3 regions of the Agarivorans litoreus genome follow, and region 1 is predicted to be linked to each of the others. Evidence: predicted binding sites of a transcription regulator. Region 1 holds the regulator's gene; each other region holds the start of a gene.
What was found. Region 1 encodes FNR, which switches genes on or off when oxygen is low (the NO sensors DNR and NnrR bind a similar motif). Its sites were predicted from a motif close to TTGATCTAGATCAA; they were not measured.

Region 1 (5,675 bases):
GCACCATACTGGCTTAGGCTTAAGTGGAGAAGTCGACGGTAAAAAGCTGAAACTCGGTAAAGCTTCCTTTTGTGATCAAACTGCTGAGCCAATAGCCGGAATGCTCGAATTGGTGTTAATGGTCGAAGATAAATTGGCTGCTAGAGTTTATCTTTCAGATACCATCAAAAAAGACGCGGTTAGTTTTTCACAGGGTTTAAAGGCTCGAGGTATTTCACTGTCGATGTTAACTGGGGATGACTCCGCCCAAGTGGAATATGTTGCAAAACAGTTACATATAACCGACATCGCTAGCGGGGCTTTACCACAACAAAAACTCGAAGTAGTTAAAACTAAAACGCAAAACTCCCCTCACCTATTAATGCTTGGTGACGGAGTAAACGATGGTCCAGTTTTGGCCGCCGCACCGCTATCAGTTGCTATGGGCTTGGGCACCGACATTGCAAAATCGAGTGCTGACGCTGTATTGTTGGGTAGCAAGCTTTCCACTTTGCTCTCCGCCATGGATCTTGCCAAAAAGACTAAAAAGATTATTGCTCAAAATCTGGCATGGGCCTTAGGGTATAATGCTTTAATTTTACCCTTAGCAGTGGCCGGAATAGTTACTCCTTATATGGCCGCTATTGGGATGTCATTATCATCCTTGGCGGTTCTCACTAATTCCTTAAGGTTAAACAAGCAATGAGTATTATTTTTGTCTTGATCCCCATCGCCCTGATCTTTGTATGTGTAGGAATTGGTATATTTTTCTGGGCAGTTAAAAGCGAGCAATTTGAAGATTTAGACCGCCAAGGTATTAACATTTTGTTTGATGATAAGAACAAAACCAAACAAGACAATGATTCTACAGACTGATTTTGTAGCAGCCTTTATCACCGGCCTTCTTGGCGCTACCCACTGTATTGCAATGTGTGGCGGAATCGCATGCATACTAGGTTCTCGTGCCAATAACTCTTCCAATAAGCTTTTAGTAAGTATTGGTTTTAACCTAGGTCGGATCCTAAGCTACTCTATTGCCGGTGCTATTGTTGCTGGTTCCATCCAAGCAATTAGCCAGGTTCATCAATCGCTTTATATGCTAGTAGTTTTACAGTGGTTCGCTGCAATAATGCTCATTTTACTCGGCATACACCTTACTCGATGGTGGTCAATTCTCACGCCAGTGGAACTACTTGGCAAAGGCTTATGGTCAAAGGTTCAACCCAAGGCAAGCAAGATGTTGGCACTGCAGCACCCAGCAGCCAGTTTACCATTAGGCATGTTATGGGGTTGGCTACCCTGTGGTTTGGTTTATTCAACTTTGGTATTAAGTGCTAGCCAAGCAAATTGGCTAAACGGAGCGGGTGTAATGTTTAGTTTTGGTTTAGGTACGTTTAGCGTGATGCTGTTGGCTGTATTACTGGGCCAGCAACTAACCAAACTAATGACAAATCGCATATTACAAGTTTGTTCAGGACTGAGTGTTTTGAGTTTAGGGATCTACCAAGTTGTTACATTGTTGTAGCAATAGATCTAGAAAATTTATTACATAAAGAGTAGAATTGCCTCGAACTCCTATAGCATAGTTTGAGTATGAGCATTAACCCAAAAGCTAGTCAAAGAATCCAAACTGGTGGTTGTGAAATTCACTGCCAAGATTGCAGTATTGCCCAGTTATGTATCCCTTTCTCTCTTAATGAGACAGAGCTAGATCGCTTAGATAGTATTATCGAGCGTAAAAAGCCTATACAGAAAGGCGAAGAAATATTTGCCGCTGGCGATAAGCTAAAAAGCTTATACGCTATCCGCTCAGGTACAATTAAGTCCTACACAATCACCGAACAAGGTGATGAGCAAATTACCGGCTTCCACTTGGCTGGTGATTTAGTTGGCTTCGACGCCATTAATAGCCAAGAGCATCCTAGTTTTGCCCAAGCTCTTGAAACATCCATGGTATGTGAAATTCCTTTCGACACCATGGATGAACTGTCTGCCACAATGCCTAAGTTACGCCGTCAAATGATGCGCTTAATGAGTAATGAGATTGTTGCAGACCAAGAAATGATTTTGCTACTAAGCAAAAAGAATGCTGAAGAACGTTTAGCTGCCTTTATTTATGGTTTATCACAACGCTTTTCGGAGCGAGGATTCTCTCCAAGAGAATTTCGTCTAACCATGACTCGTGGAGATATCGGAAACTATCTGGGACTAACTGTAGAAACCATTTCCCGTTTACTTGGTCGTTTCCAAAAAGCCGACATGATCGCAGTAAAAGGTAAATACATTTCAATCACTGATCGTGATGCACTGCGCCAACTAGCCGGTACTAAGCAAAGCTAACTACCTAATAACACTGACCTGATTTACATCAATCTATCAAAAAAAATCTAGGTCAGTGTTAACTATATCTAATTTATTCCTACCAATTTAAGCTAAAGTTAAGTAGCTATTCCAGAAGATTCTAGGAGCTGCTTTATGATTAAGTATCGTAATATTTTAGTGGTCATCGACCCTCTACATGACACCCAGGCGGCCTTGTCTCGCGCGGTGTTTCTTGCCCAAAAAGAAGACAAAGCAAAAATAAAAGCTCTACTTACTATTTACGACTTTTCTTACGAAATGACTTCGATGCTTTCTGGCGAAGAACGTGAAGCAATGCGCTCGGGTGTAATAGAAGAACGTAATGTTTGGTTGAGTGAAATAATTGCCGAAACAGACACCGCTGGGATAGAAATCGAAACCAAAGTTGTATGGAATAATCGCTTATATGAAAGCGTGATTGAAGAAGTTTTGGATTTTGGTCATGACCTAGTGGTAAAAGCGACTCACCCTCATCCAACATTACAATCGATTATTTTTACTCCTAACGATTGGCATATTTTGCGCAAATGTCCCACACCAGTATTAATGGTAAAAGACCATGATTGGCCCACTAACGGTAAAATTGTTGCCGCTATTCACGCTGGCGCAGAGGATGAAGAGCACCATAAGCTAAATGTGAAAATTGCCGATGAAGCAAAAGACCTGAGCAAATTACTAGAAGCTAATTTGCATGTGGTAACAGCTTATCCAGCAGCCCCAGTAAACATTGCCATCGAACTGCCAGACTTTGACCCACTTAAGTACAACAAAAACGTTATGGAGTACCATAAAACCGCGCTTAATAAATTTGTTGAAGAACAATTTGAGCAAGCGGTCACCACGCACCTTGAGGAAGGTTTGCCTGACGATGTAATCCCCGAAGTAGCAAATGAAATAGATGCAGAAATTGTTATTTTAGGTACCTCGGGTAGAAGCGGTTTTAGTGCGGCACTGATTGGTAATACAGCGGAACACGTTATCGATCAACTAGACTGCGATCTATTGGCGCTTAAACCACAAAATTTTGTGAGTCCATTTCAAAAATAGATAAGGCTAAACTAACGTTAAACATTGCTTAAGCAAGGCGGGGTTATATAATAGCCCCGCTTTTTTATTGGGAACACACTATGTCAGTTACAGCAAAACAACAATACAACCACAACAAGCTACAAAAGCGAATTCGACGTCATGTTGGACAGGCTATTGCCGACTACAACATGATTGAAGATGGCGACAAAGTAATGGTTTGTTTATCTGGTGGTAAAGACAGTTATGCCATGCTAGACATACTTTTAAACTTACGCGCCCACGCCCCGATAAACTTTGATGTTGTTGCTGTCAATTTAGATCAAAAACAACCTGGTTTTCCCGAACACATTTTGCCTGAATACCTTAAAAGTCTTGGTGTTGAATACAAGATCGTGGAAGAAGACACCTATTCAATAGTTAAGGACAAAATACCAGAAGGTAAAACAACTTGCTCGCTATGTTCACGTTTGCGTAGAGGTATTTTGTATAGAACAGCAACGGAACTCGGAGCAACTAAAATCGCCTTAGGTCATCACCGAGACGACATATTAGAAACGTTATTTTTGAATATGTTCCATGGTGGCAAACTTAAAACCATGCCGCCAAAACTGGTCAGCGATGATGGCAAACATGTGGTTATTCGCCCTATGGCTTATTGCAAAGAAAGTGATATGGAAAAATATGCAGTGCTAAAAGCGTTTCCCATCATTCCTTGCAACCTTTGTGGCTCCCAAGAAAACCTACAACGCCAGGCGATTAAGCAAATGCTAAACGATTGGGAAAAGCGTTTTCCTGGTCGAATCGAATCAATGTTTAGATCAGTGCAAAACGTTGTGCCTTCTCATCTACTTGACCATCAACAATTTGACTTTAAGTCAATAAACCGCGAAAGCGGGATTATTGATGGTGGTGACATTGGTTTTGATGCGCCAGAACTAGAAAACCCGCCAAGCCAAGCCAGCTTAGCGAGTGTTGTACAAGTAGTAGAGCTTTAACCCGCAACAATAGGAGTACGGGTTGGCCAAAGCTCATGGTTAACCCTCATCATTTGTTGCAGCTCTTCTACATAAGCTTGACCGCGTTCCGAGTAGCTGCTGAGTTGTGTAGCCAATTCGATGGCATCTAATTCACCTCTCGCACGAGCAAGACTACGTTGTAATTGAAAACCCTTGTAGGCCGGGTGGCTATTGAGATTATTCATATAAACACTCACCGACTCATACACGCTATCGAATTTTCTTACTTCGTGGTTAGCCCCATCGTTTCGATTCAAAGGAACTAAACCGCAGCCCTTCTTATAACACCACTGTCCAAATAAGTTATTACCCTCACGGGCAAATCGCGACGTTCCCCAAGCCGATTCATTTGCGGCCTGTGCAAGTACCAAAGCTGGTGGAATCAGGTCTACTTTAACGAGTAAGTGTTGAACTTGGGATTTTTCATCTAATGATTGGTCTACTCGATAAAGCTCTGTAAGTTGGCTTAATATTTGTTTTTGTTTACTAGATAGATTTGAACCATTAACTAACTTAGCACTTATAACCTCTACCTCTGCCCGTTGCTTTAATATTTTATTATTACTTGCTTCTATAAGCGGAGTAATGAAACTGGTAAATGTTTGTTTTTTTTGTTGAACATTTTCTATTTCGTCAAACGGAGGTAGGTTTTTTGATTGCGCTTGTTGTTCTGGGGATTGTTCACATCCGATTAAAAATGCTGCTAGTAATCCCGATACGATTATTCTTTTCAAGTATTAGCTCTTAGGTTTGAGGTGAGTTCGTTTAAAAACTCTGGTACCAATTCGCTGGCAGGACCATAATAACGTTCGCCAAACTCACTTTGCATTTCCGACGGCTCAAGATTTAGTTCAATAGTGCGCGCGTCGTGACTTGCTGCTTCATGAACAAATCCGCCAGCCGGAAAAACATGACCAGATGTTCCAATTGCCATAAATATATCACAGTGATTCAACTGATGATAAATTCTATCTAAACCTATTGGCATTTCACCAAACCACACTACATGGGGCCTAAGCCGCGTTGGGAACTGGCAACAAGTGCACAATACATGACTGCCCAAGTCCTCCTTCCATATAGTAGTTTGATTGCTTACTGGGCAGCGTGCTTTAAGCAATTCGCCATGCATGTGCAAGACATTTTTGCTGCCCGCTCGCTCGTGTAGATCATCGATGTTTTGAGTAATAATCAATAACTCTATGTCTTCGTGATTTTCCAGTTCTGCTAAGGCGTAATGTGCAGGATTTGGTTTCACATTCTCTTCTTGTAATTGTCTGCGCCGTAAATTAT
Region 2 (5,675 bases), 790 kb from region 1:
TCACAGCTAGCGGTGGAGAAGCAATACTACAAGCTGAATTTGTACGCGACTTATTCCGAGAATGTCAGGCTCAAGGTATTCACACCTGTTTAGATACCAACGGATATGTGCGTAAACATACCGAGGTCATTGACGAACTACTTGAAGTGTCAGATTTAGTCATGCTCGACATTAAACAAATCCATGATGATGTGCACCAAGATTTGGTGGGCGTAAGTAATAAACGTACCTTAGATTTTGCTCGCTACTTGCACAAGGTAGGGCAAAAAACCTGGATACGTTATGTTGTCGTGCCAGGCTTTACCGACGACGAACAATCAGCACACGACTTAGGCGAGTTCTTAGCACCTTTTGATAATGTGGAAAAAATTGAATTATTACCCTATCACGAGTTAGGTAAGCACAAATGGACGGCCATGGGCGAAGATTACCCACTTGCTGGCGTTAAACCACCGAGCAAAGACACCATGGAAACCATTAGCGGCATATTAAAGCAGTATCACGATAAAGTGATTTACTAATAGCATCTCGAGAATAAGCTATACATGATTATTTGCCCTATATGTCAAAGCGCGTTGAGCCTTCAAAATAAACAATGGTCCTGTGATAAGGGCCATTGTTTTGATCAAGCTAAAGAAGGTTATACCAATTTACTGGCAGTTCAGCATAAACACTCTAAGCAGCCAGGGGATAGCAAAGCCATGCTGCAAGCTAGGCAGCACTTTCTCAATCAAGGGCACTTTGCATTTTTGGCCGCGGCCGTCAATCAAATAATTAGCCAATATTCTGCCCGAAACATTTTAGATCTAGGCTGCGGAGAAGGCTATTACACACAAACCATTAGCAATCAGCAAAGTAATGCCAATAATGTAGTCGGCGTTGATATAGCAAAAGAGGGTATTCGCATGGCAGCTAAACGCTGCAAACATGCGCAGTTTTTTGTGGCTAGTAACCATCGCCTTCCGATTGCTGATAACAGCATCGACTTTACCGTAAGAGTGTTTGCCCCCAGCGATAATCAAGAGCTATTGCGTATTAGTAAGCCCAAAGCTTACTTGTTAAAAGTTGTTCCAGGCGCGATGCACTTGTCCAAACTGCGCACGATGTTATACAAAGACTTGCAAGCTCACTCAGAGCAAGCAGAAGGAATGCTAGGATGGCGGTTAATAGAACAACAAAAAATTGCCGAAAACACTACTTTAAACTACCCAGATATGAACGCGCTTTGTATGATGACCCCCTTCGCCTGGAAGAAAAACAAAGAGTTAGAGGAGCACCTTAAGCTAGGTGATAAGTTCGAAATGAACTTTGAATTTGTATTACAATTGTATCAGCGGGACTGATCGCTAAAATCATCAGCCAACACAAAACTCTTATCAAAACGTTTGAAGGCCTTGCGCAACAAATCTGCTAATTCTGCGTAACGAGGTTGAGTAACAGCCGGAGAAACACGTTCACCGGCCTCTGCCAATTTGTGATGTAAATCACGATACCAAGTAGCAAGACTTGGTGGAAGCTGTGAATTAGCACGACGTCCCAGCCAATACAAACCGTGTAAAGGCATCAGGAATATCACCAGCGCCATCATCACAGATTGTGGTAATATTTCAGTCAAATTAGCCATATACGGCATCATAACCGTAACTACTGCAATCGCAGGCATGGTTTTTATTGCCAGTGAAGTAGCAAAAATGACGCGATTCTCAGGGAAGATGGGGGCTAGCACAGGCTGCTTGGGCCAACGTTTCATGTATTCACGACCATCATTTAACATTTCAGAGAATTTGCCCATAGGGACCTCGCCACTCAAAATTGACCTAAACCAATAAACTAGTAATTTTTTTACATTTTTAGCCAGTTATTAGTATGACATATATGAATAGAATTTGCTTTCGGTTATCATTACAACGGCAAACGGTTTCATATAGATCAGCTTATTTGTTAAGTGTAGCTTGATTGAGACCAAGGCACTAGGTCAAATCTAATTTGCCTTAGTCAGAGACTTAAAATCTGAAATGAAAAACGTGTCTCGCAACGCCCAACGTTTTTCCTTTCACTGTCTATAATTGAACAAATTCAACAACAGGTGTCTATAAATGAGCAACAAGCTGGTACTCGTTCTTAACTGTGGTAGCTCTTCACTTAAATTTGCGGTGCTTAATGCGTTAAGTGGCGAAGAGATTATTTCTGGTTTAGCAGAATGCTTTAATTTGGAAGATGCGCGCCTAAAATGGAAAGCGCACGGTGAGAAAAACGAATCAAGCCTAGGTGCTTATTCTGCCCACCGCGAAGCAATTGAATTTATCGTAAAAAACATTTTAGAAACTAACCCAGAAATCTTAAACGACATTGTTGCCGTTGGCCACCGCATTGTTCACGGCGGAGAGAAGTTTACTAAATCAGCTATCATCGATGAGTCTGTAATAGAAGGCATTGAAGCATGTTCAGGCCTAGCTCCATTGCATAACCCAGCGGCTCTTATTGGTATTCGCGCAGCTCAAGCTTGTTTCCCTAAACGCCCACATGTTGCTGTATTTGACACAGCCTTCCACCAAACTATGCCAGAAAGCTCATACTTATATGCGCTGCCCTACAAGTTATATCGCGAGAAAAGCATTCGCCGTTATGGCATGCACGGTACCAGCCATTTATATGTATCTCGCGAAGCGGCAGCTATGTTGGAACAGCCAGTTGAACAAACTAACGTTATTACCGCTCACCTAGGTAATGGCGCATCAATTTGTGCAGTTAAAAACGGAAAAAGTGTTGATACCAGCATGGGCCTAACACCACTAGAAGGTTTAGTAATGGGTACCCGTTGTGGTGATATTGACCCAGCGATTATCTTCCATCTAGTTGATCGTGAAGGTTACACGCTAAAAGAAGTAAACAACATGCTGCACAAACAGTCTGGTTTAATGGGCTTAACAGAAGCAAGCAGCGACTGTCGTTATGCCGAAGAAGGGTACAGTGAAGGTAAAGAAGCCGCCATTCGTGCCATGAACGTATTTACCTACCGTTTAGCAAAAAGCATTATGTCTTACGCGGCAGCAATGGATGGTAAGCTAGATGCATTAGTATTTACCGGTGGTATTGGCGAGAACTCAGCGCTAGTGCGTAAGCTAACTATCGAAAAACTTGCCCTATTAGGCTTTAACTTAGATGAGCAAGCAAACTTGGATGCACGCTTTGGTAATTCAGGTAACATTAGCACTAGCTCAAGTCGTCCAATCTTAGTTATTCCAACTAACGAAGAAATGGTAATCGCACAAGATGCTGTGGCATTAACTCAAGCTTAATGCAGATTCATTATCAGGGCTGAGTGATACTCAGCCTTGTTTTATCACTTAACTTAAGAGGTACAGCCGTGGCTCGTACAATTATGTTAATCCCAGTTGGCGTTGGTGTTGGTGTAACATCCGTCAGCCTTGGTATGGTTCGCGCTATGGAACGTAATGGCGTAAACGTAAACTTTTTTAAACCTATCGCACAACCTAAAACGCGAGAGAAAGGGGCAGAACGCTCAACGGCTATTATCCGCCAAGCTTCGAACATTGTTCCGCCAGAACCTTTTACTCAGGCTTATGCAGAAAACCTCATCAGTGCTAACCACATCGACGACTTACTCGAAGGCATTGTAGCGCGTTTTAATTCTGCTACATCTGGCGCAGAAATCGTGGTAGTTGAAGGTTTAGTACCAACGTCTGAATCACCTTATGCGACCAACGTAAACTACGGTATTGCTAAAGCGCTAGACGCAGACATGGTATTTGTTACCAACCCAGGTAGCGATACGTCTCAGCAGCTAAAAGAGCGTATGGAAATTGCCTGTAACAACTTTGGCGGTTTAAAGAACAAACGCATTATTGGCTGCATTATTAACAAAGTTGGCGCGCCAATCGACGAGCACGAAATTACTCGTCCCGATCTGACTGAAATGTTCGATAACAAATCAGATCACTCTACCAACCTTGAAGTACTGCAAATGTTTGGCAAGAGTCCATTACGCATCTTAGGTTGCGTGCCTTGGAATGCACCGCTGGTTGCGCCACGTGCTCGCGACTTAGCTAACCACTTAAATGCCACCATCATTAATGAAGGTGACATGGATACCCGTCTCGGTCGTGTAACCTTCTGTGCGCGCAGTATTCCAAACATGGTTGAACACTTTAATGCAGGCAGTTTGTTGGTCACTTCTGGCGATCGCTCAGACGTAATTGTATCGGCCTGTTTAGCTGCCATGAACGGCGTTAAGATTGGTGCCTTGCTACTTACTGGCGGTTACCAACCTGAGCCACAAGTACTTAAGCTATGTGAAGGTGCATTTGCTACAGGTTTACCTGTTATGCTTATCAATTCAAATACTTGGCAAACTTCATTAGCGTTACAAAGCTTTAATGCAGAAATCCCAGTAGATGATTCTCAACGCATCGAATTAGTACAAGACTACGTTGCTGGTCACATTGATAAACATTGGATTGAGTCACTTACAGCTATCTCTGCTCGTGCTCGTCGTTTATCACCACCTGCTTTCCGTTACCAGTTAACCGAAATGGCGCGCAACGCTAACAAGCGTATCGTATTGCCAGAAGGCGAAGAGCCACGCACTATCGCTGCTGCAGCTATCTGTGCCGAACGTGGTATTGCGCGCCCAGTATTATTAGGTAACCCTGAAGTGATACAACGTATTGCTAGCCAGCAAGGCGTAGTACTCGGTGAAAGTGTTGAAATCTTCAATCCAGTTGATATTCAAGACAAATACGTTGCCCCAATGGTAGAGCTGCGTAAAGGCAAAGGCCTTACCGAAGTGGTAGCCAAAGAGCAATTAGAAGACAACGTAGTATTAGGTACTATGATGCTAGCCAACGACGAAGTAGACGGTTTGGTATCTGGTGCGGTTAACACCACCGCCAACACTATCCGTCCCCCGCTTCAGTTAATTAAAACCGCGCCGGGTTACAACTTGGTAAGCTCTATTTTCTTCATGCTACTTCCTGATCAAGTATTGGTATATGGTGACTGTGCAATTAACCCAGACCCAAGCGCTGAACAATTAGCAGATATTGCTATTCAATCGGCTGAATCTGCACTTGCTTTTGGCATCGAGCCACGTGTTGCAATGATTTCTTACTCTACTGGTAGCTCTGGCTCTGGTTCAGACGTAGAAAAAGTACGAGAAGCAACCAAAATAGCTAAAGAACGTCGTCCAGAATTAGTGATTGATGGTCCACTCCAATACGATGCTGCAATTATGGAAAACGTAGCGAAGAGCAAAGCGCCAAACAGCCCTGTAGCGGGTAAAGCCACCGTATTTATCTTCCCAGATTTAAATACCGGCAATACTACTTACAAAGCGGTACAACGTAGTGCAGACCTAATCAGTATTGGTCCAATGCTGCAAGGCATGGCTAAGCCAGTGAACGATTTGTCTCGCGGCGCACTAGTAGACGATATTGTTTACACCATTGCGCTAACAGCTATTCAAGCCGGCCAAAGAAAATAAAACACTAAAACGCATAAAACTAAAAAGCCGATCTATGATCGGCTTTCTTATCAACAACAAAGATAAATGAACTAAATAGCTAAACCAATCAACAAACCTTTTTCTTGCCATACTTTCACTTTAACACCATCTACCTCTAACTCTTTTTGCTTAATAATGTTTAGCCACTCTT
Region 3 (5,675 bases), 2.9 Mb from region 1:
TTTCTGGCAGATAACAACAGCAGAGGTGGTGGATAATATGTTGAAGGGAATAAATCGAGCAATCAGCGTGGCTGATTGCTCTTAACAGTAAAATTATTTAGCCCAAATGATCAAACTGAATAATTTTTTACCGCGCTTAACTACCGAATACTTACCGTATAAGGCATCGCTGGCTTGCAGGGTTAGCTGAGGGTCGTTTAGCTTTTCGCCGTTTACAGACACTGCGCCGTTACCTATAAATTCGCGCGCCATTTTATTTGATTTAGCCAACTCACTCGCTGTAAGTAGCTCAACTAAACCAGCTTCGCTTTGTTCAAGTTGAGTGGTAGGCAAACCATCTTGGGCTAGCTGTTCTAAATCTGACTCACTGAGAGAGGCTAAGTCGCCAGAGAATAGCGCTTGAGTAATCCGCATTGCTGAGGCTAAGCCTTCTTCGCCATGCACTAAACGAGTCACTTCTTTGGCTAAAATACCTTGCGCTTCTGGGCGACCTTGGGCGGCTTTATCACGCTCTTCAATGGCAGCAATTTCGGCTACGTCGATAAAGGTGAAGTAACGCAAGAACGAATATACGTCGGCATCAGCCGTGTTAATCCAGAATTGGTAGAACGCGTAAGGCGAGGTGCGCTTAGGGTCTAGCCAAATGGTGCCTGTTTCAGTTTTACCAAACTTGGTGCCATCAGCTTTAGTGACTAGCGGCATGGTTAAGCCGTAAACTTTGTTGCTGTACATGCGGCGAGCTAGGTCGATACCGCCAGTGATGTTACCCCATTGATCAGAGCCACCAATTTGTAAGGTGGTGTTTTGTTTATCGCTAAGCTCGGCAAAGTCGTATGACTGCAGCAGCATGTAGCTGAATTCGGTGAACGAGATACCTGACTCATCACGGTCGATACGCTGTTTTACCGATTCTTTTTTGATCATGGCATTAACGCTAAAGTGTTTACCTACGTTACGCATGAAATCAATCACGTTTACTTTGCCAATCCAATCAAGGTTATTGATTACCTTGGCGGCGTTGTCTTGTTCGCCAAACTCAATAAACTGGCTGACTTGCTTTTTCAGCTTCTCTACCCAGCCGGTAACTACGTCATCACTGTTTAGTTTACGCTCTGCGGCTTTAAAGCTTGGGTCACCAATTAAACCAGTTGCACCACCCACCAAGGCTAAGGGCTTGTGACCAGCTTGTTGGAAACGCTTAAGCATAAGCAGTGGTACTAGGCTACCAATGTGCAGGCTGTCGGCTGTTGGGTCAAAGCCACAATACAGGGTGCGGGCTCCACTAGAAAGGTGTTCGGCCAGTTCTTCGTCGGCAGTGCATTGAGCAACTAGGCCGCGCGCCTTCAAATCTTCTAATAATGGATTAACCGTTGTCGTCATAATTTAACCTGTATGTATTTCTGTACCCGTTTGGGCGCTATGAACAATTTTCGAGCCGAAGATTCTACACTTAAGTCCTTACTAAAAAAACTGCTTAGTGGACTTAAGCGCGGTAAATACCCGGCTTACTTGATTTTTCCGCTGCTAAGCTCGTCGGCAAGATCTAAGGGCGCAACAATTGTGCCTTCACCGGCAAAGCTAGGCGCCACTGCTAGATCAAAACCATCGTTGGCCATTCCCGGGAGCCACTTCTCGGTCAAGTCACTCAAACTAATGGCGAGGGCTTTAAAGTTTGCGTGATCTTTACTGGCCCAGTGTTCTGCAAGAGCTTGCTCGCTCCATAGCAGTAATACTTTTTCGTCACCGGTTTCGATAATCAAACAACCTTGTTCGTCACTTAAGGTCCAAACCTGTTGGCTCTTGCGAGTTTGTTCGATAAAGCTTTGGTAACGCTGCTTAGTGGTTAGACGGTCATTTGCGTCGATTAATGCTTGAGAGCTCATGTTGATTCCTAGGTGCGACTGAATTAGCGGCACGCAGTATAGCAGCTTCAAGAGATGCTGTTTATCTTTGCTGAAGGGGAATTGAGAGCACTGTTGTTGATCATCTAATGTTTAAATCTTGTGCTCCCTTGATCTACAACTAAGACCTAGCTGGCTGCTGCCAGTAGACTAGCCGCCGTTTTGGGGTTTTTCCCACTTTATTAAAGAGTGAAAGCTGTGCAGCTAGATTTATATGTAAACACCCTAGGTCGTCATATTAAACAACATTTTAGCGGGCGAGTGCGCAAGCTAAGTGTGGATGGCGATTTCACCTGCCCAAATCGCGATGGCAGTATTGGTAAAGGTGGCTGTACCTTTTGCAACGTAGATGCTTTTGTTAAACCGCAACAGCAAATGATGTCGATTGGCGAACAGCTGGATGCACGCAAGGCTGAGCTAAAACATAAAGACATCCGCTATTTAGCCTACTTTCAGGCCTATACCAGCACCTATGCCGAAGTAGAATATTTGCGTGGGATGTATCAGCAAGCCTTAGCCGATGAGTCTGTGGTGGGTTTATGCATTGGTACCCGCCCAGATTGCGTACCCGAAGCGGTGTTAGAAATGCTGGCAGAGTATCAGACTCAAGGAAAAGAAGTGTGGCTAGAGTTAGGTGTGCAAACTGCCCATGATGAAACGTTAAAGAAAATAAATCGTGGTCATGATTTTGCGGCGTTTCAAAAGGCTGTAGCTCGTGCCCACCAATACGGTTTAAAAGTATGCGCTCATCTTATCTTAGGCTTGCCTGGAGAAGCGCCTGAACATTATATGCAATCACTTAAGGCGGTACTTGCTGAAGGTATTGCTGGCATAAAGCTGCATCCTTTGCATGTAGTTGAGGGTAGTACCATGGCTAAGGCGTGGCGAGCAGGCCGCTTAGATACCATGAGCCAGCAGCACTACGTTGAACAAGCGGTAAAACTTATTCGCCATACCCCTGAACATGTGGTTTATCACCGTGTAAGTGCCCATGCTCGGCCGCCGGTTTTACTGGCGCCAAATTGGTGCCAAAACAAGTGGTTAGCCCTTACTGATATAGCCAAAAAGCTGGCCTGTGATGGCCCCCAAGGCAGTGCTTTAAGCTAGAGCTTGACTTAGTAATTGTGAGCTAATTGCTTGTTTAGTAAATGATTATTTTCTTATGTAATATAATCATGTAAAGTAGCAGCGGTTGCAGAAAAAATGGACAATCGATGCACGAAAGTTTTTATCCGGCAGTCTGGATGCAGGCTACTATTGCGCTACTAAGCATACTACTCGTTGCGGTAGTAATTATGTGGGCCTTTACTCGCAGAAAAGTGCGTGCTCAGCGCGCGGCAATGGTGAAGTCTCCCGCTGCTCAGCTGATGATTGACCTAGAAGCCAAGCAGGTTATTTTTGCTAATCCTCGTGTCTGTGAGTTACTGCAATTAGCTAACAACGGCAAGCGTTGGCAGTTTTCTGATGCAGCCCATCTTGGACAATTGTTAGAACTACTAAAGCCCCATCAATCTTCGGCTAAAATTGAAGGTGTTCACTGGGTGGTGAATTTCCCCCAGCAAACCCGGGTTTTGCTGCTTTACGCTAGCTTAACTGCGCATAATGGCCGCGAAGTATGGTTTATTAATGCTTACGAAAATGCCCAAGGTTATTCTTATTTAAACCGAATTGAGCAAGAGCAAAAACTGTTTGCTAACGTGCTTAACTCCATTCCCGAATTTATTTACTTTAAAGACGCTAATGAGCGTTTACTTGGCTGTAACCAAGCATGGGCGGGCTTTCATGGTTTAAAGCCGGGCGAGTTAACCGGCAAAAAACTTAGCGATTTTTTAACTCGTAATGAACTGGAACGCAGCCAAGCCTATGATGATCAAGTATTAGCGGGCAAGCCTTGCCAACATACCGAATGGTTTAGTGCCCCAGATAGCCGACAAATCCTGCTGCAAAATAATGTCTATCCACTTAAGAACCAACAAAACGAAGTGACAGGTGTGCTTAATGTGTCTTACGACGTAACCAAGTGGCACGAGCTTAACCGTAAACTGGAACATGAAAACCAAAACCGAATTAGCTCCGAGAAAGAGTTAGGGCGGCAAAACAACCTTATTCGCACCGTGTTTAACTCAACCCCCGATCCATTGGGCTTTATTGATGATAAAGGTAATTTTGTTGGCGGAAACGAACCCTTCGCCAAAATGTTTGGTTTTACCAGTGATGAGTTGTTAGGCAAACACCTTACTGAGGTTCTTAGTGAAGAACAGTTAGAGCAGCATCAGTTGCAAAACCGCCAAATTTTAGAAGATGGCAAGCCGATCCGTTATGAAGAACTAGTGTACTTAGATGATGGTCACCAGATTTGGTATGAGGTGATCAAAGGCCCGTATTTTGATGATGTGAGTGGCGAGCGTGGCATTATCTTCATCACGCGAGATGTTACCGAGCGTAAAGCCACCGAGCAGCAATTGGCTGATGCGATTATGCAGTTACAGGAACTCAGCTTTATCGACAGCCTAACTCAGGTCGCTAACCGCCGTAGCTTTGATGAGAAACTATTGCAGCTGTGGCTAACCCATCGTCGTGAAGGGGTAGAGTTAAGTTTGTTATTGTTGGATATTGACTGCTTCAAGCAATATAACGATAACTATGGCCACCAACAGGGCGACGAAGCCTTGCGCCAAGTGGCTAAGTTAATTAGCCGCTCGGTGAAGCGTGGTTCCGATCTTGTGGCCCGTTATGGCGGTGAAGAGTTTGCTATTTTGCTACCTAACACCGGCTGTGAAGGTGCCAAGCAAATCGCCGAAACCGTGTTGCACAATATGAAAGAAGCAGAGATTCCCCATGCATTTTCAGATGTGAGCGACTTTGTATCGGTAAGTATTGGCGTGGCCAGCGTTATTCCTCAACAGGGTGTGGATTATGGTGAACTGGTAAGGGTGGCAGATTTGCAGCTTTATCGTGCTAAACATCAGGGTAAAGCCCGCTACTGTAGCGCCGGAGACAGCGCTATAGAGGCTACAAAAACAGCGCCCTAGCTAGGCGCTGTAACCTTGCTCAATGCCTTTAGTTACAATACTTACAGCATCATGAGCATGTAAGCTTTCTAAGTGGTTTACCCTTAACCAAAAATCAACTAAGTCTGCTCGGCTATTTAAGCTGTGTTGTAAACGGCGAGCTGCATCTTCACAGAACATCAAGTTTTGCCCATTAAGGCGAGCAAATTCTTGTTCATCTTCACGTTTAACCGCCGCCTGTACTGGGGTTTTTAAACTACTTTCCACTTCATCAAGCAAACTGATTATGGGAATATCTTGCTGTTCAGTGGCAATTTTAACTTTTAGCTGAGCGATACTACGCTGACTGTGGGGTGTAGCAACTATGCCTTCACTGCTGCCAAGCCATTGATGCACCGCTTCACTTGAAACTTGCTCATCGGCAAACTGTTGTTTGAAGGCCTGCTGAATAAGCTGGCGTGATAGCGCGGCCGAGCAAGGGCATGTGGATGAGTACGGAACCTCAACTTCAAGCTCAATAATGGTTTGTTGTTGGTGACGAGTGGCAGTGATTGCAACGGGATAAGCCTTCCAACCGGTTTTGCCTGATAACAGCGATTTACGGCGCAAATGGTAGTCGAAGCTAAAGCGAACCTGCGCTTGCTCACTTAAATCTTGATGACTTTCAATAAACTGATCCAAAACGCGGTGTAATCCAGCATAATCCAATACGCCTTCGTTAGATAATTGATCCAATATCAAATATAAACGAGACATATGAATG

Region 2: the regulator FNR is predicted to act here: its motif matches at 1,813-1,826, upstream of K5L93_RS16265 (acetate kinase).
Region 3: the regulator FNR is predicted to act here: its motif matches at 2,012-2,025, upstream of mnmL (tRNA modification radical SAM protein MnmL/YtqA).

Annotation. Positions count from the first base shown of each region.
Region 1 is NZ_BLPI01000001.1:4,312,291-4,317,965, reverse strand. It holds gene K5L93_RS19920 (heavy metal translocating P-type ATPase) at 1-685, shown strand, start outside; gene ccoS (cbb3-type cytochrome oxidase assembly protein CcoS) at 682-855, shown strand; gene K5L93_RS19910 (sulfite exporter TauE/SafE family protein) at 839-1,504, shown strand; gene fnr (fumarate/nitrate reduction transcriptional regulator Fnr) at 1,573-2,319, shown strand; gene uspE (universal stress protein UspE) at 2,455-3,387, shown strand; gene ttcA (tRNA 2-thiocytidine(32) synthetase TtcA) at 3,468-4,364, shown strand; gene K5L93_RS19890 (glucosaminidase domain-containing protein) at 4,361-5,119, opposite strand; gene cobB (Sir2 family NAD+-dependent deacetylase) at 5,116-5,675, opposite strand, start outside.
Region 2 is NZ_BLPI01000001.1:3,523,183-3,528,857, reverse strand. It holds gene pflA (pyruvate formate lyase 1-activating protein) at 1-521, shown strand, start outside; gene K5L93_RS16275 (putative RNA methyltransferase) at 546-1,343, shown strand; gene yfbV (terminus macrodomain insulation protein YfbV) at 1,331-1,792, opposite strand; gene K5L93_RS16265 (acetate kinase) at 2,097-3,299, shown strand; gene pta (phosphate acetyltransferase) at 3,368-5,503, shown strand; gene K5L93_RS16255 (hypothetical protein) at 5,575-5,675, opposite strand, start outside.
Region 3 is NZ_BLPI01000001.1:1,409,685-1,415,359, reverse strand. It holds gene tyrS (tyrosine--tRNA ligase) at 94-1,380, opposite strand; gene K5L93_RS06520 (DUF2750 domain-containing protein) at 1,506-1,883, opposite strand; gene mnmL (tRNA modification radical SAM protein MnmL/YtqA) at 2,100-3,008, shown strand; gene K5L93_RS06510 (sensor domain-containing diguanylate cyclase) at 3,116-4,933, shown strand; gene folE2 (GTP cyclohydrolase FolE2) at 4,934-5,675, opposite strand, start outside.